One region of the Enterobacter sp. MGH 24 genome, then DNA from elsewhere that is predicted to be linked to it. Evidence: predicted binding sites of a transcription regulator. Region 1 holds the regulator's gene; each other region holds the start of a gene.
The links. Region 1 encodes CRP, which controls carbon source genes, mostly activating them, when cyclic AMP is high. Its sites were predicted from a motif close to ATGTGANNNNNNTCACAT; they were not measured.
Positions count from the first base shown of each region.

Region 2: the regulator CRP is predicted to act here: its motif matches at 3,032-3,049, upstream of L370_RS04385 (sugar transporter).
Region 3: the regulator CRP is predicted to act here: its motif matches at 3,250-3,267, upstream of udp (uridine phosphorylase).
Region 4: the regulator CRP is predicted to act here: its motif matches at 2,421-2,438, upstream of bhsA (multiple stress resistance protein BhsA).

Region 1 covers NZ_KI535657.1:1,030,596-1,036,198, reverse strand. The annotation lists gene L370_RS16795 (YccS/YhfK family putative transporter) at 1-1,814, opposite strand, end outside; gene crp (cAMP-activated global transcriptional regulator CRP) at 1,872-2,504, opposite strand; gene L370_RS16805 (OsmC family protein) at 2,816-3,220, shown strand; gene L370_RS16810 (phosphoribulokinase) at 3,309-4,178, opposite strand; gene L370_RS16815 (YheU family protein) at 4,209-4,427, opposite strand; gene L370_RS16820 (hydrolase) at 4,424-5,446, opposite strand.
Region 2 covers NZ_KI535657.1:3,742,653-3,748,255, reverse strand. The annotation lists gene L370_RS04360 (sialidase family protein) at 1-197, shown strand, start outside; gene L370_RS04365 (NanQ anomerase/TabA/YiaL family protein) at 194-664, shown strand; gene L370_RS04370 (SDR family NAD(P)-dependent oxidoreductase) at 666-1,343, shown strand; gene L370_RS04375 (PhzF family phenazine biosynthesis protein) at 1,340-2,131, opposite strand; gene L370_RS04380 (PhzF family phenazine biosynthesis protein) at 2,159-2,947, opposite strand; gene L370_RS04385 (sugar transporter) at 3,125-4,321, shown strand; gene L370_RS04390 (MarC family NAAT transporter) at 4,406-5,071, opposite strand; gene marR (multiple antibiotic resistance transcriptional regulator MarR) at 5,327-5,603, shown strand, end outside.
Region 3 covers NZ_KI535657.1:1,195,218-1,200,820, reverse strand. The annotation lists gene metE (5-methyltetrahydropteroyltriglutamate--homocysteine S-methyltransferase) at 21-2,282, shown strand; gene L370_RS16100 (dienelactone hydrolase family protein) at 2,329-3,135, opposite strand; gene udp (uridine phosphorylase) at 3,391-4,152, shown strand; gene rmuC (DNA recombination protein RmuC) at 4,292-5,603, shown strand, end outside.
Region 4 covers NZ_KI535657.1:3,243,093-3,248,695, forward strand. The annotation lists gene L370_RS06685 (NAD(P)/FAD-dependent oxidoreductase) at 1-837, shown strand, start outside; gene L370_RS06680 (glycine zipper 2TM domain-containing protein) at 1,031-1,570, shown strand; gene comR (TetR family copper-responsive transcriptional repressor ComR) at 1,630-2,265, opposite strand; gene bhsA (multiple stress resistance protein BhsA) at 2,510-2,767, shown strand; gene L370_RS06665 (L,D-transpeptidase LdtC) at 2,844-3,809, opposite strand; gene mfd (transcription-repair coupling factor) at 4,468-5,603, opposite strand, start outside.

The sequences.
Region 1 (5,603 bases):
GGCGTCAGCATCGTGTGCTCGCGCGCCAGCGTGGTCATGGCGTTAATGTGTTCGACGATAAACTGGCTGTGCGTCACCCAGAGCTTCATGTCTGCCAGATAGTGCGAGTTAAAGCCCGGCTCCTGCATGGCCTGGTTGAGCGAGTTAAACAGCGCATTGTGTGCCTGGTTGACCTTCATCCGCTGATACGCCAGCGGGGAGGGCTGCGGGTCGTCGCTCAGGATCAGGCGAATGGCCTGCTGGTCGGCTTCCAGCGCGTCGTGGGCGTTCTGGCGCAGCAGTCCGCTTTGCCACTGCGGCCACAGCCAGACCATGCCGCCAAAGGCAATCAGACAGCCGATCAGAGTATCAATCAGCCTGGCGACAATAAACTGTTCGCCATTGAGCGTGAGCAGCTGCAGGGTATATACCGCCGTCACCGTAAAGCCCACCATCGCCCAGCCGTAGTTTTTGCGGATAATCAGGTAGCTCACCAGCGTGATCGCCAGCATGCCTGCCAGGGTATAGCCTTCCGGCACGTGGAAGTGCAGCGTCACGCCCGCAATGATCAGCCCGGCCATCGTTCCGCCAGCCCGGTGCAGAATACGCACCCGCGTCGCGCCGTAGCCGTTCTGGGTGACAAACAGCACGGTCATTAAGATCCAGTAGGGTTTCGGCAGATGCAGCGCCATGCCCATCAGGCTGGCGGTACTGAGCATCACGCTAATCCTTGCGGCGTTGCGCAGGGCGGACGATTTAAGAGAAAGATAGCTTTTGAGCGCGGGCAGTAGCGGCAGCCGTTTCTGCTTATCCGCCATCAGGTCGCGGGGATAAAGCGGGCGCTGGGTGCGCAGCACGCGCGCGATACGGCTGAAGTGCCAGGCGGCAAACTGGCCGACGGGGTTATCCGGATGCTGACGGGCGATTTTCTCCAGCGCGCCCAGCTGTTTATCCATGCTAAAGCGCGTCGGGTAGCGGTGATAGAGAATATCATCGGCCAGCACCCGCAGGCGTGCCGAGACGGTCTGCGCGTTCCAGCGGATCACCGCTTCGGCGTGGCTGCGCTCGACCAGCTTTTGCACCTCCTGCGGGTGGTGCAGGCTAACGGAGATATGCTCCTGCAGATCCAGCCCGACCTGGAAGGTGCGCAGCAGCCGCTTGTACTCGTGGTTCTTGTTGGCGGCGAGCATATGCAGCTGCTGATAGCACTGGCTTATCAGATCCACCACCTTTTGCTGGCGCGTCAGCAGCGGCGGTAAGGATTTCTCCGGATCGGTATGCTGGGTGAGCAGGGTGTATTTGGCTTCGCAGTAATCCGCAAGCTGCACGTAGAGCAGGCTCAGGGATTCACGCAGCGGCTGTTCCCGCCACAGCCAGAACCAAAACCAGTTAAACAGCCCGTACCATAATGTCCCCAGGGCGTAGATCAGCAGCGGCTCCCACACCGGCATATTCCCGGCGAGGCTCAGCGTGAAAATGGCCGCAATCAGCGAAGCGGGAAGCAGGCGGGCGTGCAGCGAACTGATTTCCGCCGTCACGCCGAGGGTCATGGCCAGTACGGTCAGGATCAGCGGCAGCGGGATATCCCGAGCCAGTAAAAGCTGTACGGCGAGGCTGCAGCCAGCAAACAGGCAGCCACCGATAATCAGGCGTTTAAAAAAGCGCTTATGCGGCGTGTCAAGACCGGCGATGTTGCAGCAGGCGGGCACGAGGGAAAACAGCAGGCCTTGCTGGAGGTGTCCGAGGATCAGACCTATGGCCACAGGAAGGCACAACACCAGCGTTTGCCGCAGTGCGTAGTTAACTTCCGGGTGATAGATCAGCCTGCGCCACATGGGGAGTAGAGACAAAAACGGCGTGACACCTTGCGATGGCACGCCGTTTAAGCGGAATTAACGCGTTCCGTAGACCACGATGGTTTTACCGTGGGCGGAGATCAGGTTTTGATCTTCCAGCATTTTCAGGATACGGCCCACTGTTTCACGGGAGCAACCGACGATCTGACCAATTTCCTGACGGGTAATTTTAATTTGCATGCCGTCCGGGTGGGTCATGGCGTCTGGCTGTTTCGCCAGGTTCAGCAGGGTCTGCGCGATACGGCCTGTCACGTCCAGGAAGGCGAGGTTACCCACTTTTTCTGACGTGACCTGCAGACGGCGCGCCATCTGGGAAGAAAGACGCATCAGGATGTCAGGGTTAACCTGAATCAGCTGACGGAACTTCTTGTAAGAAATTTCAGCCACTTCACATGCTGTCTTTGCACGAACCCAGGCGCTACGTTCCTGGCCCTCTTCAAACAGGCCCAGTTCACCGATGAAATCGCCCTGGTTCAGATAAGAAAGGATCATCTCTTTCCCTTCTTCATCTTTGATCAGCACTGCCACCGAGCCTTTAACGATGTAATACAACGTTTCCGCTTTTTCACCCTGGTGAATCAGCGTGCTCTTTGATGGGTACTTATGAATGTGGCAATGAGACAAGAACCATTCGAGAGTCGGGTCTGTTTGCGGTTTGCCAAGCACCATGCGCTGTTATCCTCTGTTATAAGCTGTCACCAGAGTCATCAGATGCATCCGGACTCTGGGGTTGCAATCGAATTCTTACCCATACCCTGGGAAGTCGGCTACCGTAACGTTTCGCAGCCAGTAAAGTTTGATGTCCTCTGCATACATGTGTAACGTCAATGTATTACTGTAGCATCCAGAGTGTTTTAGCATAGCTTTCGCCGCGTGTCTCCTGGTGTCTCGCTTCAGCATGATGCAGGTCGCCTTCCATTGCGAGAAATGTAACGCACGCGTAATCTGTCACCAAAAATGCAACGTTGGAGTTTAAGAATATGCAAGCGCGCGTGAAATGGGTTGAAGGTTTAACGTTCCTGGGCGAGTCCGCTTCAGGACACCAGATTTTGATGGACGGTAACTCCGGCGATAAAGCACCAAGCCCAATGGAAATGGTGCTAATGGCGGCAGGGGGATGCAGCGCAATTGACGTGGTGTCGATCCTGCAAAAAGGTCGTCATGACGTGACGGATTGTGAAGTCAAACTCACGTCAGAACGTCGCGAAGAGGCGCCACGCCTGTTCACCCATATTAACCTGCACTTTGTGGTCACCGGTAAAGAGCTGAAAGACGCGGCGGTCTCGCGTGCGGTGGACCTGTCTGCGGAGAAGTACTGCTCTGTGGCGTTAATGCTGGAGAAAGCGGTAAAAATCACGCATTCGTATGAAGTGATCGAGGCTTAAAAAACAAAGCCCGGTGGCGCTGCGCTTACCGGGCCTACAACTGCACGAACGTAGGCCGGATAAGCGAAGCGCCATCCGGCAACAGGCGTCACGCAATCTGCTTCCCTTCCATCAGTCGCTCCACCAGCGGCGTCATGATGAGCTCCATCGCCAGCCCCATTTTTCCGCCCGGCACCACTAACGTATTCATGTGCGAAATAAACGAGCCCTGCAGCATGGCCAGCAGCCAGGGGTAATCAATGCCGTCGAGGTTGCGGAAATGGATCACCACGAAGCTCTCATCCAGGGACGGGATACTTTTGGCGGCAAAGGGGTTGGAGGTGTCCACCGTCGGCACGCGCTGGAAGTTGATATGGGTGCGGGAAAACTGCGGCGTCAGGAAGTTAATATAATCCTCCATGGAGCGCACCACGGAGTCCATCACCGCTTCGCGAGAATGGCCGCGCTCGCTCATGTCACGCGTCAGCTTCTGGATCCACTCCAGGTTAACGATAGGGACCACGCCGACCAGCAGATCCACGTGGCGCGCCACGTCGTGTTGAGGGGTGACCACGCCGCCGTGCAATCCTTCGTAAAACAGGACGTCGGTGGGTTCCGGCAGCGGCTGCCACGGGGTAAAGGTTCCCGGCACCTGATTCCAGGGAACGGCTTCATCATAGGTATGCAGATATTTGCGGGACTGCCCTTTACCGCTCTGACCGTACTCGATAAAGGTTTGTTCCAGCAGGCCGAAGTCATTGGCCTCCGGGCCGAAGTAGCTGATGTGTTTACCCAGATCGCGCGCCTTACGGATGGCCATGTCCATCTCCGGACGCGTGTAGCGGTGAAAGCTGTCGCCTTCGACCTCCGCCGCACGGAGATTCAGCTGGGCGAAAATCTTGCGAAATGCGAGGCTGGTGGTAGTGGTTCCCGCACCACTCGACCCCGTAACGGCAATAACCGGATGTCTGGCAGACATAGCAACTCCCTGACTGAAAAGGGTGGAAGATCAGCCGTGAAACGCGTTGCGGGGCATGATATTGACCGTCTCATGCAGTTCTGACCACACCAGCACCACGTCGCCGCTTTTTAGCTGGCGCTTTACATCGTTGACCTTTTGCTCAAGCGAGCGTTCCTGTTCACCATAATCGGTGCCTTCACGTAATACAAAGCTTTCAATCAGATTATCGAGCGTTTCGGGAGCCAGATCCTGCCAGGGAATAATCATTTTGCACCCTCCAGATAAGGAGTCAGCCAGTCAGGAATGCGCGCCTCAAGCCACATTTTCGGGCGGCGCAGCGTGCCGCCGATAAACCCGACGTGGCCGCCGTGCTCGGTCAACTGATAGTGAACGTTGTCGGGCAGGAATTCCTGAGAGGGGATAGAGTGATGATCCATAAACGGGTCATCTTTGGCATGAATAATCAGCGTCGGCTGCGTGATCTTGCTGAGCAGCGGCATGGCGCTGCACTGACGATAATAGTCAATCGCATCGGCGAAGCCGTGGATTTTCGCGGTGATCAGGTCGTCGAACTCGCGAATACGGCGCACCTTTTTCAGCTGGCGCAGGCTGACTGGCAGGGTATCCGGGTAGGCCTTCAGCTTACGCGCCGCGTTGGCCTTCAGCAGGTTGAGCAGGTAGCGCTGATAGACGCGGGAAAAGCCTTTATCCATGTGGTAGCTGCACTGCTCCAGCATAAACGGCGCGGAGACAATGACGGCGGCATCCAGCGGGACGCTTTCACCCTCCTTGGCCAGCAGACAGGCCAGCATATTTCCGCCCAGCGAGTAGCCCACCGCGGCGGTGGGCACGGTGCCAAAGTTGTCCCGCAGCCAGTGTAAAAACCACGTCCCGTCTTCGGTTTCACCCGAGTGATAAATGCGTTTCTGACGATTCGGTTCGCCGCTGCAGCCGCGAAAATGCATCACCACGCCGAGCCAGCCGCGCGCTTTTGCCGCCTCAATTAATCCATGCGCATACGGGCTGTGCAGGCTGCCTTCCAGACCGTGAAAGACCACCAGACGCGGCTTATGGCGGGCCTGTTCCGGCGCTTCGCTCCAGGCGAGATCCAGAAAATCACCGTCTGGCAGGTCAAGCCGTTGCCAGTGTGGGGTGAACTGAACCTTGCGGCGGATCAGTCGCGGCAGCATGGTCTGCAGGTGGGGGTTAGCCACGCCGCGCATGGGCACGAACTCAGTGCTGTCTTCGGCCGCAATGTCGAAGCCTGATGGAATGATTTGGGTCATAAGGGCGATGCTGATTCTTGTCAGAAATTTACGGTACTTTCCGAATTGTACCCCGTTTAGCCTGGTTTTCCGAAACATGAACTGATCCCGATCACAAATCTTTACCTTGATTATTACTCTCAGGCTAATGATTCCGCTCTACGCTTAATTGATGCCT
Region 2 (5,603 bases), 2.7 Mb from region 1:
GGCCGTGGCAGCGTCATCTGGATGAAGGGGATGGTTACTGCATGACCAACAACTCCATGGAAAAACTCAATCGCGAATTCTCCTATCCCAGCATCAAGCAGGGAGCTGAGGGCAATCTTCATATCGCTTACACCTACTTCCGCCAGGCCATCAAATACGTGCGGGTGACGCCAGAATGGGTCAAGGGGGTAATATGATTATCGGGCATCTCAACGCCCTGCCGCTGGCAGGGCTACCGGCGGCGCTATACGCCCTGCTTTCCCGCCCGGACTGTACGCTGAAAGCCCTCTGCGAACGCGATGACGGACGCTGGCAGCCTGAGAATGCGCCGTGGTTTTGCCACATTGGGCCGGCGCAGACGCAGCCGCGCGCCGACCGGCATACGGAATACCATCATCAGTGGGCGGACATCCAGATTGTGTTGGCGGGTGAAGAGCATATTTATGCCGGAGCGCTTCCCGCAGGCAGGCCGGAAGATGAAGAGCGTAAACCGGATCTCTTTATTGCTCCATCAGCCGAACATAGCGTCAGGATCCGGCTTGCCGATGGTGACTTTGTGGTCTTTTATCCCGGAGAACCTCACCAGGCGCTATGCGCTGTAGAGGCCCCGATGATGGTCCGCAAAGCGGTGTTTAAGGTTCCCCGCGCGATGCTGGAGGTCTGAAATGCGTCACGCCGTCGTCACCGGGGCCAGCTCCGGAATTGGTGAGGCCATTGTTAAGCGATTGCTGGCGGAGGGCTGGCAGGTCACCGGGCTCAGCCGCCGAGCCGTGACGCTGGATACGCCTGGCTTCACCAGCCTTCGCGTTGATATCACCGATCCTGATGCGTTGTGCAACGCCCTGCACACCATCGCCACACCCCAGGCAGCGATCCATGCCGCCGGGATGATGGCCGCCGCGCCGTTGGGCCAGCTGGAAAGCCTCGTTAGCGCCTCACTGTGGCAGCTCCACGTCCGGGCCTGTGAGGCATTGTTTAACCATTTTGCGCCCTCTATGGCTGCCGGCGGACGCTTTGTGGCGATAGGCAGCAGAACCTCTCGTGGTGCAGCAGGACGATCGCAGTATGTTGCCACAAAAGCAGCGATGGTAGGAATGGTCAGGAGCTGGGCGGCGGAACTGGCCCCGCGCGGGATCACGGCTAACGTGGTCTCGCCTGGGGCCACCCAAACGCCGATGCTCAGCGCCCCAGGGCGGGAAACCTCGCCCCCGAAATGTCCGCCAATCGGACGTTTAATCGCGCCAGAAGAGGTGGCCGCACTGGTGAGTTTCTTGCTTAGAGAAGACGCCGCCGCCATCACCGGCCAGGAGATGGTGATATGCGGCGGTGCCTCCCTCAGCTAGCGCAGGAAGATACGCCCTTTCAGATACAGGGTCGCCTGGCCGCCAATCAGCACGCGGTCGCCCTTCAGCTCGCAGCGCAGATCCCCGCCGCGGTCTGCCCCCTGACGGGCATTGAGTGACGTTTTGCCCAGCTTTTCGCTCCAGTACGGGATCAGCATGCTGTGGGCGGATCCGGTGACCGGGTCTTCCGGCACCCCTTCGCCCGGACAGAAGAAGCGGCTGACGAAGTCATATTCTTCTCCCGGCGCGGTCACGCAGACCATTTTATCCAGCGGAAGCATGGCCCCAATATCCGGCGTTAACGCTTCAACCTGCTGCTGGCTCTCCAGCACCACCATGTAATCGCGTCCGACGCGCACCTCTTTTGCCGCCGTGATGCCGAGCGCGCTAAACAGCACCTCGGGAGGATTTTCCACAACCTCCGTCGACCACGCGGGGAAGTTCAGCGTCAGCCAGTCGCCGCTGCGTTTAACCGTCAGTTCACCCACGAAGCGGGTGGTGAAGGTGATTTCGGTATGCGGATAATCAAGGTATTCGAAAATGACGTGTGATGCGGCAAGCGTAGCGTGACCGCACAGGTTAATTTCATCCAGCGTGGTAAACCAGCGCAGCTCAAACCCACCGTCGGTGCGCACGAAAAAGGCGGTCTCAGACTGGTTATGCTGCTGCGCCATTTTGAGCAGCGTCTCGTCCGGCAGCCACTCTTCCAGAGGACATACCGCGGCGGCGTTGCCGCCAAAGGTTTTATCGCTGAAGGCATCCACCAGATAAAAATCAATTTCCTGCATTGTCTCTTCCTCTCTTGTTATGGCTATTTAGCGCAGAAAAACTGTGCCTTTCAGATAAAGCGTGGCCTGCCCGCCCATCAGCACGCGCGAACCTTTCAGCTCACAGCGTACATCACCACCCCGGGCTGAAACCTGACGGGCAAACAGCGTCGTTTTGCCCAGCTTTTCGCTCCAGTACGGGATCAGCATGGTGTGCGCGGAGCCGGTGACCGGGTCTTCCGGGACGGATACGCCAGGGGAGAAAAAGCGGCTGACAAAATCATATTCCCCCTCACCGCGCGCCGTCACGCTCACCTTATGCTCGCCCGGCGTCATCGCCGAGAAGCGCGGCGCAAGCGCTTCAACCTGCTGGCGATTTTCCAGAACGATGAGCCAGGCGCGCCCTTTACGGGCTTCAACGTAGCGGCTGATACCCAGCGCCGAAAGCATCTCCGGCGGAGGCGTCTCTTCATGGGTTGGACATGCCGGGAAGTCCAGGGTCATCCACTCTCCCTCCCGGCTGACCGTCAGGCGGCCAGACGCGGTTTCAAAGTGGATCCGCGAGTCCGGGTAATCCAGTTCGGTAAACAGCACGTGCGCGGCCGCAAGCGTAGCGTGGCCGCAGAGATTGACTTCGGTAAGCGTGGTAAACCAGCGTAGCTCAATGCCCCCTTTACTGCAGACGAAAAAAGCCGTTTCCGACTGATTATGCTGCTGCGCCATTTGCAGTAAGGTCTCATCGGGCAACCACGCTTTCAGCGGGCAAACGGCGGCCGGATTGCCGCCAAATGAGGTATCGCTGAACGCATCTACCAGATAAAAATCAATCTCCTGCATTGTCTTACCGCCTGTTTTTATTGTGTTGTTCTTTTATATTCAATGAAAACGGCGTTCACGGCTACCGCTTTCATAAGGTAAATATTGAGATCTGCGTCACATAATGGTTGAGTTTTCGCCGTTCAACGTTTTAAGATCGTCTCCTCTTCTTTTCAGCAACGAATCTCCGACATCCCTATGACAACGAACACAGTTTCCCGCAGGGTTGCGTGGCTACGCGTGGTCACGCTGGCCATTGCCGCGTTTATTTTTAACACCACAGAATTTGTGCCGGTTGGGCTGTTGTCTGACATCGCTGAAAGTTTCCAGATGGAAACGGCTCAGGTGGGCATTATGTTGACCATCTACGCCTGGGTAGTGGCGCTGATGTCCTTGCCGTTTATGCTGCTGACCAGCCAGATGGAGCGGCGCAGGCTGCTGATCGGTCTGTTTGTCTTGTTCATTGCGAGCCACGTGCTGTCGTTTATGGCGTGGAATTTTACGGTGCTGGTCATCAGCCGCATCGGCATTGCCTTTGCCCATGCGGTGTTCTGGTCGATCACCGCGTCTCTGGCTATTCGACTCGCTCCGGCAGGGAAACGCGCGCAGGCGCTGAGCCTGATTGCTACCGGTACCGCACTGGCGATGGTGCTGGGACTGCCGATTGGTCGCATCGTGGGGCAATACTTCGGCTGGCGTACGACGTTCTTCGCCATTGGTATGGGCGCGCTGGTAACGCTGGTGTGCCTGATTAAACTGCTGCCCGCGCTGCCGAGCGAACATTCCGGCTCCCTGAAAAGCCTGCCGCTGCTGATGCGTCGCCCGGCGCTGCTGAGTATCTACCTGCTGACCGCTATTGTGGTGACGGCCCATTACACGGCGTATAGCTACATTGAACCGTTTGTGCAGGTGGTGGCGGGCTTTAGCGCCAACTTTGCCACCGTCTTACTGTTGATCCTCGGCGGAGCAGGCATTATTGGCAGCGTGCTGTTCGGTAAGCTGGGTAACCGGCATGCTTCGACGCTGGTGAGCAGCGCTATTGGTCTGCTGCTGGCCTGCCTGCTGCTGCTGATGCCTGCCGCAGGCAGTGAAGGCCATCTGGCGATCCTCAGCCTGTTCTGGGGCGTGGCGATCATGATTATTGGTCTGGGCATGCAGGTGAAAGTCCTGGCCCTGGCACCGGATGCAACGGACGTCGCCATGTCGCTGTTCTCAGGGATTTTCAATCTGGGGATTGGCGCGGGCGCGCTGGTGGGAAATCAGGTAATACTGCACGTATCAATGTCGGCGATTGGCTATCTGGGCGCCATTCCGGCCCTGGTAGCGCTGGTCTGGTCGGTGCTCATCTTCCGTAAGTGGCCGGTGGCGCTGGAGGAACAGGGGCAGCACGGGTGAGCCTTCTTGCCGGGTGGCGGCTTCGCCTTACCCGGCCTACAAAACCCGTAGGCCCGTGCAAGCGAAGCGCCGCCGGGCAAGACATCAATGATAGGTCTTAATAATTTCCAGCACGCCGTTAATAATAAATTGCACGCCCATACAGACCAGTAAGAAGCCCATCAGACGGGAAATCGCCTCGATACCGCCCTTGCCTACCCAGCGCATAATGGCGCCAGAACTGCGCAGCGACGCCCACACAATAACCCCGATAATTGCAAAAATCAGCGGCGGCGCAACCGTCAGCACCCAGTCCGGGAAGGTTGCGCTGTCGCGCACCGTCGACGCGGAGCTGATGATCATCGCGATGGTACCCGGCCCCGCCGTGCTCGGCATGGCGATCGGTACAAAGGCGATATTCGCACTCGGTTCGGTTTCCAGCTCTTCCGATTTGCTGGTCGCTTCCGGTGACTCATGCGCTTTTTGCGCCGGGAACAGCATGCGGAAACCGATAAAGGCCACAATCAGCCCCCCGGCGATACGCAGGCCGGGGATGGAAATCCCGAAGGTATTCATCACCACCTGTCCGGCATAGTAGGCCACCATCATGATGGCAAACACATACACCGAGGCCATCATCGACTGATGGTTGCGCTCGGCGCTGTTCATATTCCCTGCCAGCCCGAGGAACAGCGCCACCGTCGTTAACGGGTTAGCCAACGGCAGCAAGACCACCAGCCCAAGGCTGATTGCTTTAATTAAATCCAACATAGTGCGTTGTTGTCCTTATCCATATTTAACTCAGCAATTATAGGGGGAAAGTATGACATTCAGCTATGGGTGCAGCGCGACGATTCTTCTCCCTCTGAAATCATAACTCGCAGTTATCTATCTGATTTGAAAGACCTCAAAAAAAGTTCATGAAACGTTTTAGCAATTCGTGGCATCGGCTGACTCATTCAGTTGACTTATACTTGCCTGAGCAATAATATCTGCCGTGACTAACTACTTGCCAGGGCAACCATTGTGAAAAGCACCAGTGATATCTTTAACGACGTTGTTCCGCTGGGTCGTCTTATTCATATGGTAAATCAGAAAAAAGATCGCCTGCTCAACGACTATCTGTCACCGCTGGATATCACCGCAACACAGTTCAAAGTGCTGTGTTCCATTCGCTGCGAAGTGTGTATTACACCGGTTGAGCTTAAAAAGGTGCTCTCTGTCGATCTGGGTGCGTTAACCCGCATGCTCGATCGTCTCGTCTGCAAAGGATGGATAGAACGAAGCCCTAACCCAAATGACA
Region 3 (5,603 bases), 160 kb from region 1:
AATTTCACAAGGGGCACACCATGACAATCCGCAATCACACTCTCGGTTTCCCTCGCGTCGGCCTGCGTCGCGAGCTGAAAAAAGCGCAAGAAAGCTACTGGGCGGGGAAAGCCACCCGTGAAGAGCTGCTGGCGGTGGGGCGCGAGCTGCGCGCCCGTCACTGGGATCAGCAAAAACAGGCGGGCATTGACCTGCTGCCGGTGGGCGATTTCGCCTGGTACGACCATGTTCTGACGACCAGCCTGCTGCTTGGCAACGTCCCGGCTCGTCATCAGAACAAAGATGGATCGGTAGATATCGATACCCTGTTCCGCATCGGCCGTGGCCGCGCGCCAACGGGGGAGCCCGCGGCAGCGGCGGAAATGACCAAGTGGTTTAACACCAACTATCACTATATGGTGCCGGAGTTTGTGAAAGGCCAGCAGTTCAGCCTGACCTGGAAGCAGCTTCTGGATGAAGTGGATGAAGCGCTGGCGCTGGGCCACCAGGTGAAGCCGGTGCTGCTCGGGCCGGTAACCTACCTGTGGCTGGGCAAAGTGAAAGGCGAGCCGTTTGACCGACTCAGCCTGCTGAAGGATATCCTGCCGGTCTACAAACAGCTGCTGATTGAGCTGGGCAAACGCGGCATTCAGTGGGTACAAATCGACGAGCCTGCGCTGGTGCTTGAGCTGCCCCAGGTTTGGCTCAATGCCTTCAAACCGGCGTATGACGCGCTCGCCGGGCAGGTAAAACTCCTGCTGACGACCTATTTTGAAGGCGTGACGCCGAACCTGAAGACTATTGCCGCGCTGCCGGTGCAGGGCCTGCACGTTGACCTCGTACACGGTAAAGATGATGTGGCGGAGCTGCACAAGCGCCTGCCGGCGGACTGGCTGCTTTCCGCCGGGCTGGTTAACGGTCGTAACGTCTGGCGCGCCGATCTCACCGAGAAATATGCACAAATCAAAGATATTGTCGGCAAACGTGAGCTATGGGTGGCATCCTCTTGCTCCCTGCTGCACAGCCCAATCGATCTGAGCGTGGAGACCCGCCTCGACCCTGAAGTGAAAAGCTGGTTTGCCTTCGCCCTGCAAAAATGTGAAGAGCTAACGCTGCTGCGAGACGCGCTGAACACCGGCGACACGGCGGCGATTACCGAATGGAGCGCGCCGATCCAGGCACGTCGTCACTCGGCACGCGTGCACAATCCGGCAGTGGAAAAACGTCTGGCGGCCATCACCGCCCAGGACAGCCAGCGCCAGAGCCCGTATGAGGTGCGCGCTGGAGCGCAACGCGCCCGTTTCAATCTGCCCGCCTGGCCAACCACGACTATCGGCTCTTTCCCGCAAACTACGGAGATCCGCGGCCTGCGTCTGGACTTCAAAAAGGGCAATCTGGATGCGAATCACTACCGCACCGGCATTGCGGAACACATCAAGCAGGCGATTATCGAGCAGGAACGCCTGGGGCTGGACGTGCTGGTGCACGGCGAGGCCGAGCGTAACGACATGGTGGAATACTTTGGTGAGCACCTGGACGGCTTTGTCTTTACCCAGAACGGCTGGGTGCAGAGCTATGGCTCCCGCTGCGTCAAGCCGCCGGTGGTCATTGGTGACGTTAGCCGCCCGGAAGCGATCACCGTGGAGTGGGCGAAGTATGCCCAGTCCCTGACCGACAAGCCGGTAAAAGGCATGCTGACCGGCCCTGTGACCATTCTCTGCTGGTCGTTCCCGCGTGAAGACGTGACCCGTGAAACCATCGCCAAACAGATAGCCCTGGCGCTGCGTGATGAAGTGGCCGATCTGGAAGCGGCAGGTATTGGCATTATCCAGATTGACGAGCCGGCGCTGCGTGAAGGCCTGCCGCTGCGCCGCAGCGACTGGGACGCCTACCTGCAGTGGGGCGTGGAGGCGTTCCGCATTAACGCCGCGGTGGCGAAGGACGACACCCAGATCCACACCCACATGTGTTACTGCGAATTTAACGACATTATGGATTCGATTGCCGCGCTGGACGCCGACGTGATCACCATCGAGACCTCGCGTTCGGATATGGAGCTGCTGGAGTCGTTTGAAGAGTTCGACTACCCGAATGAAATCGGGCCGGGCGTGTACGACATTCACTCCCCGAACGTGCCGAGCGTGGAGTGGATTGAAGCCCTGCTGAAAAAAGCGGCCCAGCGCATTCCGGCAGAGCGCCTGTGGGTGAACCCGGACTGCGGACTGAAAACCCGCGGCTGGCCAGAGACGCGTGCGGCGCTCGCCAACATGGTGAAGGCGGCGCAGAATTTACGTCAGGCTTAATGACACTTAGGCCCGGTAAGGCGTAGCCGCCACCGGGCTTTTTGCTTTATGCTTTTTTCCCGCCGTACTGGCTAAACCACGCCAGCATCCGCTGCCAGCCATCTTTGGCTGATTCTGCGTGATAGCTCGGACGATAATCGGCGTTAAATGCATGCCCGGCATCCGGGTACACCACAATCTCCGCCTTCGCATTTGCCGCACGGAGCGCATGGCGCATGGTCTCTACCGAATCAAGCGAAATACCGGTGTCCTGACCGCCGTAAAGCCCTAATACGGGGGCATTTAACTCGGTGGCAATATCGACCGGATGTTTCGGTGAATTCAGCGTTTTTTCACCTACCAGTTTGCCGTACCAGGCGACAGCGGCTTTGAGCTGCGGGTTATGCGCGGCATACAGCCAGCTTATGCGTCCGCCCCAGCAGAAACCGGTGACCAGCAGACGATGTGGATCGCCCCCGTTGCGCGCCGCCCAGCTGGCGACGTGATCGAGATCGGCCAGCACCTGCGCGTCCGGGACTTTGCTGACCAGGTTGCTGAGCAATGTTGGAATATCGCTGTAGTCGTTCGGATCGCCCTGACGGAAGTAGAGCTCTGGCGCAACGGCCAGATACCCTTCCAGCGCCAGCCGGCGGCAGAGGTCGCGAATGTGTTCGTGAACACCAAAGATCTCCTGAATCACAATCACGATGGGCAGCGGGCCGTCTGCCGATTTTGGCCGTGCGTGATAAGCAGGCATATTCTCCCCCTGCGAGGGAATGGAGGTCTCACCCGCGGTAATTGCCGCTTCTGGCGTCGACACGATGGTGGAAGCATGTGGGGCCGCAGCAGGTGCAAAACCGGTTTTTTCAGTCATGGCATTCTCCGTACCAATGAGTTAGCGCAAAGGTAAATATAGACACCAGGTTAACAACTCACAGTGCCTTAAACGGTCTATCTTTTGTGCAGCACCTGGCGATATAACTTGTTAATGTGATGTAAATCACTTTTTTATGGAAATTTAATGCAATCATTTTCATTCATGGTGAGTTGCGTCACGAAAATATGCATGCTGCTTCTGTAAAGTACCGTTTTACTTCTTCTGACTAACCGACCCACAGAGGAGTCACCTATGTCTAAGTCTGATGTTTTTCATCTCGGCCTCACCAAAAACGATTTACAAGGGGCTACGCTCGCAATCGTCCCTGGCGACCCTGAGCGTGTGGAAAAGATCGCCGCGCTGATGGATAAGCCGGTCAAGCTGGCTGCCCATCGTGAGTTCACCACCTGGCGCGCAGAGCTGGATGGCAAAGCGGTGATCGTGTGCTCTACCGGTATCGGTGGTCCGTCTACCTCTATTGCTGTTGAAGAGCTGGCCCAGCTGGGCATTCGTACTTTCCTGCGTATCGGTACCACCGGCGCTATCCAGCCGCACATCAACGTCGGCGACGTGCTGGTCACGACCGCGTCCGTCCGTCTGGACGGTGCAAGCCTGCACTTTGCGCCGATGGAATTCCCGGCAGTGGCTGATTTCGAATGCACCACCGCGCTGGTTGAAGCCGCGAAGTCCGTAGGCGCAACTACCCACGTGGGCGTAACCGCCTCTTCCGACACCTTCTATCCGGGCCAGGAGCGTTACGACACCTTCTCAGGCCGCGTGGTAAGCCGTTTCAAAGGCTCAATGGAAGAGTGGCAGTCCATGGGCGTGATGAACTATGAAATGGAATCTGCAACGCTGCTGACCATGTGCGCAAGCCAGGGTCTGCGTGCCGGTATGGTGGCGGGCGTTATCGTCAACCGTACCCAGCAGGAGATCCCGAACGCCGAAACTATGAAGCAGACCGAAAGTCATGCAGTGAAAATCGTGGTTGAAGCCGCGCATCGCCTGATCTAATTCTCTCTTCTGAAATCAAAGGCCGACACGTTCGGCCTTTATTTTTTGCGTAGCGCCTCGCAGGAAAACCCTTTCAAACTGGACGTTTATACAGCACAATTCTATTTTGTGCGGGTAATACGTTGATGCAGGGGGCATTGTGGATATCTCGATCCTGATTTACGCGGTGATTGCGCTGGCGGGCGTGGCGATAGGCTGGCTCATTTCCAGCTATCAGCATGCACAGCAGAAGGCCGACCAGCTGGCCGAGCGAGAAGAGATGGTCGCCGATTTAAGCGCGACAAAACAGCAGCTTGCTCTGAGCGAACACTGGCGCGACGAGTGCGAACTGCTCAACAACGAGCTGCGTAACCTGCGAGATATCAATACGTCACTGGAGGCCGATCTCCGCGAAGTGACCACCCGTCTTGAATCCACCCAACTGCATGCGGAAGACAAAATCCGCCAGATGATCAACAGTGAGCAGCGCCTCAGCGAACAGTTTGAGAACCTCGCCAACCGAATTTTTGAGCACAGCAACCGCCGCGTTGACGAACAGAACCGCCAGAGCCTGAACAGCCTGCTGACGCCCCTGCGCGAACAGCTGGACGGTTTTCGTCGTCAGGTGCAGGACAGCTTTGGTCAGGAAGCCCGCGAACGACACACGCTGGCGCATGAGATTCGCAATCTCCAGCAGCTGAATGCCCAGATGGCGCAGGAGGCGGTCAACCTGACCCGCGCGCTGAAAGGGGATAACAAAACCCAGGGCAACTGGGGGGAAGTGGTGCTGACCCGCGTGCTTGAAGCCTCTGGCCTGCGCGAAGGGTATGAATACGAAACGCAGGTGAGTATCGAAAACGACGCCCGCTCGCGTATGCAGCCGGATGTGATTGTACGGTTGCCGCAGGGTAAAGATGTGGTGATTGACGCCAAAATGACGCTGGTGGCCTATGAGCGCTACTTCAACGCCGAAGATGACTACACGCGCGAATCGGCGCTGCAGGAGCACATTGCCTCCGTGCGTAATCACATTCGCCTGCTCGGCAGAAAAGACTATCAGCAGCTGCCGGGTCTCCGCTCGCTGGACTATGTCCTGATGTTTATCCCGGTAGAACCCGCGTTTCTGCTGGCACTCGACAGACAGCCTGAGCTGATCACCGAAGCGCTCAAAAATAACATTATGCTGGTCAGCCCCACCACGCTGCTGGTGGCGTTACGCACCATTGCGAACCTGTGGCGCTATGAGCACCAGAGCCGCAACGCGCAGCAGATTGCCGATCGCGCCAGCAAGCTGTACGACAAAATGCGCCTCTTCGTGGACGACATGTCCTCAGTCGGGCAGAGCCTGGATCGTGCGCAGGATAACTACCGCCAGGCGATGAAAAAACTCGCCTCCGGACGCGGCAATTTGCTGGCACAGGCCGAATCATTCCGCAGCCTGGGGGTAGAGGTTAAACGCGAGATTAATCCGG
Region 4 (5,603 bases), 2.2 Mb from region 1:
CTGTTCCTGAAGTACACCAGCAATATGGGTGCGAACGGTAAGGTGAATATCGCCATTGTCGGCGGCGGCGCGACGGGCGTTGAGCTGTCTGCGGAGCTGCACAATGCGGTGAAACAGCTGCACAGCTACGGTTACAAAGGGTTAACTAACGAAGCGCTGAACGTCACGCTGGTTGAAGCCGGTGAACGCATTCTGCCTGCGCTGCCTCCGCGAATTTCCGGTGCGGCGCACAATGAGCTCACCAAACTGGGCGTGCGGGTGCTGACGCAAACCATGGTGACCAGCGCCGACGAAGGCGGTCTGCACACCAAAGACGGCGAGTATATCAAAGCGGATCTGATGGTCTGGGCGGCAGGTATCAAAGCGCCTGACTTTATGAAAGAGATCGGCGGTCTGGAAACGAACCGCATTAACCAGCTGGTAACCGAGCCAACGCTGCAAACCACGCGTGACCCTGAAATCTTTGCTATCGGCGACTGTGCCTCCTGCGCGCGTCCTGAAGGTGGGTTTGTGCCTCCGCGCGCGCAGGCCGCTCACCAGATGGCAAGCCTGGTGCTGCACAACATTCTGGCGCAGTACAAAGGCAAGCCAATGAAGGCCTATGTCTACAAAGACCATGGTTCACTGGTGTCGCTGTCAAACTTCTCTACCGTCGGCAGCCTGATGGGCAACCTGATGCGCGGCTCGATGATGGTGGAAGGGCGTATCGCTCGCTTCGTGTATATCTCCCTGTACCGTATGCACCAGATTGCGCTGCACGGCTACTTCAAAACCGGGCTGATGATGCTGGTGGGCAGAATCAACCGCGTGATCCGTCCGCGTCTGAAGCTGCACTAATCTTTCACTCCCTCCGGACTCTCCGGAGGGAGTTTTTAGCATTTCATGCTGTAGATCACAGTTTGACTGCTTAAGAGTTCTCCTAAATAGAATATATCTCCTCGCTATGCCCCTTTTTTGATCCTTTATCTGATTGGCGAAGCGTTGCCTCCATTGCAAAATTGTTACCAATAGCAACAAAGGAGGAAGTCCCGTGAATAAATCAATGTTGGCGGGTATAGGGATTGGCGTCGCGGCTGCGTTAGGTGTGGCTGCCATTGCCAGTCTCAACGTATTAGATCGCGGCCCGCAGTATGCACAGGTGGTTTCTGCTACACCGATTAAAGAAACCGTGAAAACCCCTCGTCAGGAGTGCCGCAACGTCTCCGTGACGCACCGTCGTCCTGTCCAGGATGAAAACCGCATTGCCGGTTCTGTTCTGGGGGCGGTAGCGGGTGGCGTGATTGGTCACCAGTTTGGCGGCGGCCGGGGTAAAGATGTGGCGACCGTGGTCGGCGCGCTGGGGGGCGGCTATGCCGGTAACCAGGTGCAGGGCGCGATGCAGGATAATGATACCTACACCACGACTCAGCAACGCTGCAAAACCGTCTATGACAAGTCGGAAAAAATGCTGGGCTATGACGTGACGTACAAAATTGGCGATCAGCAGGGCAAAATCCGCATGGATAAAGACCCGGGCACGCAAATTCCACTGGATGGAAATGGCCAGCTGGTTCTGAATAACAAAGTGTAAAAAAGATGTTCTCTGAATTTAGCTCCTCATGCGCTCAGGCTGAGGAGCTTTTTTTTGCGTCAGATTTTCAGTAGCTCAGGCCACAGCCGCAGCGTGGTGTCGCTAATATGCTGCAGTTTTTCCAGCGTGGCCCCTTCACGGGCGCTGATCGACATCCCCTGCAAAATACAGCTCAGGTATTGCGCCAGCAGCTGAGGGTTGCACTGCGCGGGGATTTCACCGCGCTGCTGGCGCTGAGCCAGAAATGCGCTGAGCGTCTCCTCCTGCATGGCATGCCGCGATTTCACCGTATTGGCAATCTCTTTAGAGGACGCCGCAAGGGTGGCTGAGGTGTTAATCATAAAGCAGCCCGCAGGCGTATCTTTACTGGTGAAACAGGTCGCGACGGCAGTGAAATAGTCGCGAAGCGCCTGTTCAACGCTTTTCTCTTCACAGAACAGCTGGGCTTCGTGTTTCGCCGCAAAGCGCGAAATGTATCTGTCCAGCACCGCCCTGAACAGCCCCTCTTTATTGGTAAATTCGGCATACAGCGTTGGCGCTTTGGCTCCGGTGGCTTCTACCAGATCGGAAAGCGAGGTTGCTTCATACCCATGTTGCCAGAAGAGAGTCATGGCCTTATCAAGCGCTGCATCCCTGTCAAACACTTTTGGTCGGCCACGGCTTTTCTTCGCACAACTCGTGACATCGGTTGTCATTTGCCGTTGGTCCTCTGTTGGTTTGGTGAACGACCATTATAAAAATAAACACAACCCACCACCAGTGCTGAATGCTTAAAAATAAATTAATCATATATGTATGAAAAATAAGAATTTTAAAATTAAGTTAACGCTCGTTATAAAAATATGTTGACGCGTGACCTGGATCACATTTATGATTTACCTATCGATCGTTAACTAAATGATTAACGACCTCCAAATTCATCTGCTAAAGGTAAACATCATGAAAAACGTAAAAACCCTCATCGCTGCCGCTGTTCTGAGTTCACTCTCTTTTGCAAGCTTTGCTGCTGTACAGGTGCAATCCACCCCTGCTGACCAGCATAAAGTCGGGACAATCTCTGCGTCTGCCGGTACTAACCTGAGTTCACTGGAAGATCAGCTGGCGCAAAAAGCGCAAGAGATGGGTGCTAAATCTTACCGCATCACCTCTGTGACCGGTCCTAACACCCTGCACGGCACGGCTGTCATCTACAAATAAGCCGGGCATAAACCCTCATTTATGCCACTGCAATAAAAAAAGGCCCTGCTCAGCAGGGCCTTTTTTTATTTCTGATTTACATCGACTGCGGGACGACGCCGTGATGCCGGGTGACGTCGGTCGGCATGCCTGACCGCGCTTCCATCGCCCGCTCCATCACTACGCTATTGGTATTCGCGTTCGTTTTGAAGCTTACCATCGCGGCATTCAGGTTAATGGGCAGCGTCTGCGGATCGTCGCCAATGTTTTTCGATAACGGCTGGTGAATCTCAACCAGCCGCACGCCGCCCGGCTCCTCAGAAACCTTAATCGGCGTATTGATAATATTCACTTTGGTTCCCGGCGTAACGACGTTAAACAGCGTTTTGATATCGTCATCGCGCAGACGAATACAGCCGGAGCTGACGCGCATGCCGATGCCAAAGTCCGCATTCGTGCCGTGCAGCAGGTAGACACCGCCGTATGCCGCCAGGCGGATCGCGTGGTGCCCCATCGGGTTATCCGGGCCTGCCGGCACCACGGCAGGAAGATCGATGCCCTGGGCCTTATAACGGGCACGAATATTGGCCGTCGGGGTCCAGGTTGGATTCGCGCGTTTATCCGAGACGGTCGTGACCATCGTCGGCGTCAGGGTGTCGCCGCCCAGCTGACCAATCCCAATTGGATAGACGGTCACCTCATTTTTACCCGGCGGGTAATAGTACAGACGCAGCTCCGCCAGATTTATAACGATCCCCTCACGCGGAGCGTCCGGCAGAATAGCCTGTAACGGGATAGTCAACACGCTGCCCGCGCGCGGGACGTACGGGTCGACGCCAGGGTTCGCCTGCAGCAGGGCCAGAAAACCGACGTTATATTTTTTGGCAATGGCTTCCAGTGAACCGCCATTATTTTCAACCACATGAAAGCGGTTTTCCCCCACCACCTTGCTGCCGGGCGGAGGAAGGGGCCAGGTATTTGCGCGAGCGGGAAGCGCAACCGCGAGGGTGGCTGCCAGCGCAAACAGGGTTAACCAGCGAGTAAAACGCGAAGAGGTCATCATCACCATAATCCATGTAAATGATAAGGTTATTGTTTTATAAGGGGTTAAACATAATTATGGCGAATGGGTGTGTCGGGAAGATCGGGTGAAGTGCAAAGAGTTTGTAAATTGTCCCCCCGTAGCGCTGGGCTAACAGGGGAAGGAATCCCCATAAAATAATGCCTGCACGGACGACCCCCTCTCCCTTGAGGGAGAGGGCTGGGGTGAGGGGGAACATACGGCTCTGGTGGTCATTCCGTTCACTTTATGTTCCTTGCTACTCTGTAACGACATGACCTGTGAACGTGCCAGGGTGGCTCAATCGCCACCACCGTGGCGACCCGGGCTCCCGGCGGTAAATCGCCGCTACGCGGATTGTTCGCCCCATCCCTGGGGCTTACCCCTTCGGGGACAGCGCAAGCGCTGTACAAAATTGCTCCCGGCAATTTTGTCTTCGGCTTATTCCTTCCGGCTTATCGGGGACGGGCGGAGGTAACATCCCTGTAAAGCCCGCCCTCTCGGCGCATCCCTGCGCCTCGCCCCGGCCTGCAGGAAACGCCTCAGCGATTTACAGCCGGACCAGGGTGTCGCTATAAGCTATTCATTTTCCGGAAGCAACTTTCATCGCTTCCGGTTAATAAACTACATGAAATTCCTCAGGTAACAGGGGAAAGGGAGGTTATGCGATCGCGTTCTCTTCCAGCTGACGCATAAAGTGACGCACCCAGTCCATGCGGGTTTTGCGCTCCGTCAGCTCCTGGGTAAATTTCAGACGGGTTGGACCATCCAGACGGAAATGCTGCGGCTGTTTTTGCAGCAGGCCAATCAGCCACATCGGGTTGACGTGGTTCTTCTCCGCGAACTCAATCACGCCGCCTTTTTCGTTGCCTTCAAGCTTGCGAATGCCCAGCTTCTGCGCCTGCTGGCGCAGGCGAGCGATATCCAGCAGATTTCGCGCCGCATCGGGCAGCAGGCCAAAGCGGTCGATCAGCTCAACCTTAATCTCTTCCAGTTCGTTTTCCGTCTTCGCACTGGCGATACGCTTGTAGAATGAGAGACGGGTATTCACGTCCGGAATGAAATCGTCCGGCAGCAGGGAAGGCATACGCAACTCGACCTCGGTCTGCTGGCTGGTGAGATCTTCCAGCGACGGCTCGCGTCCGGCCTTCAGGGCGTCAACCGCGTTTTCCAGCAGTTCCATATAGAGCGAGAAGCCGATGGTCTCCATCGAGCCGCTCTGGTCTTCACCCAGCAGTTCACCGGCACCGCGGATCTCGAGATCGTGCGTGGCCAGCGCAAAGCCTGCGCCAAGGTCTTCCAGTGAGGCGATGGCTTCCAGACGCTTTTGCGCGTCGGTGGTCATCGCTTTCGGATGCGGCGTCAGCAGCCAGGCGTAGGCCTGATGGTGCGAACGCCCGACGCGGCCGCGCAGCTGGTGCAGCTGCGCCAGACCAAAGTGATCCGCGCGTTCGATAATAATCGTGTTCGCGGTCGGGATATCAATACCGGTTTCAATGATGGTGGTACACACCAGCACGTTGAAGCGCTGGTGGTGGAAATCATTCATCACCCGCTCCAGCTCGCGCTCGCGCATCTGCCCGTGACCGATAGCGATACGCGCTTCCGGCACCAGCTCCGCCAGCCTGTCCGCCGCTTTTTGAATGTTTTCTACGTCGTTGTAGAGATAGTACACCTGGCCGCCGCGCAGCACTTCACGCAGGATCGCTTCGCGCACCACCAAATTGTCGTACTCGCGGACAAAGGTTTTTACCGCCAGACGGCGCGCCGGCGGCGTGGCGATAATCGACAGATCGC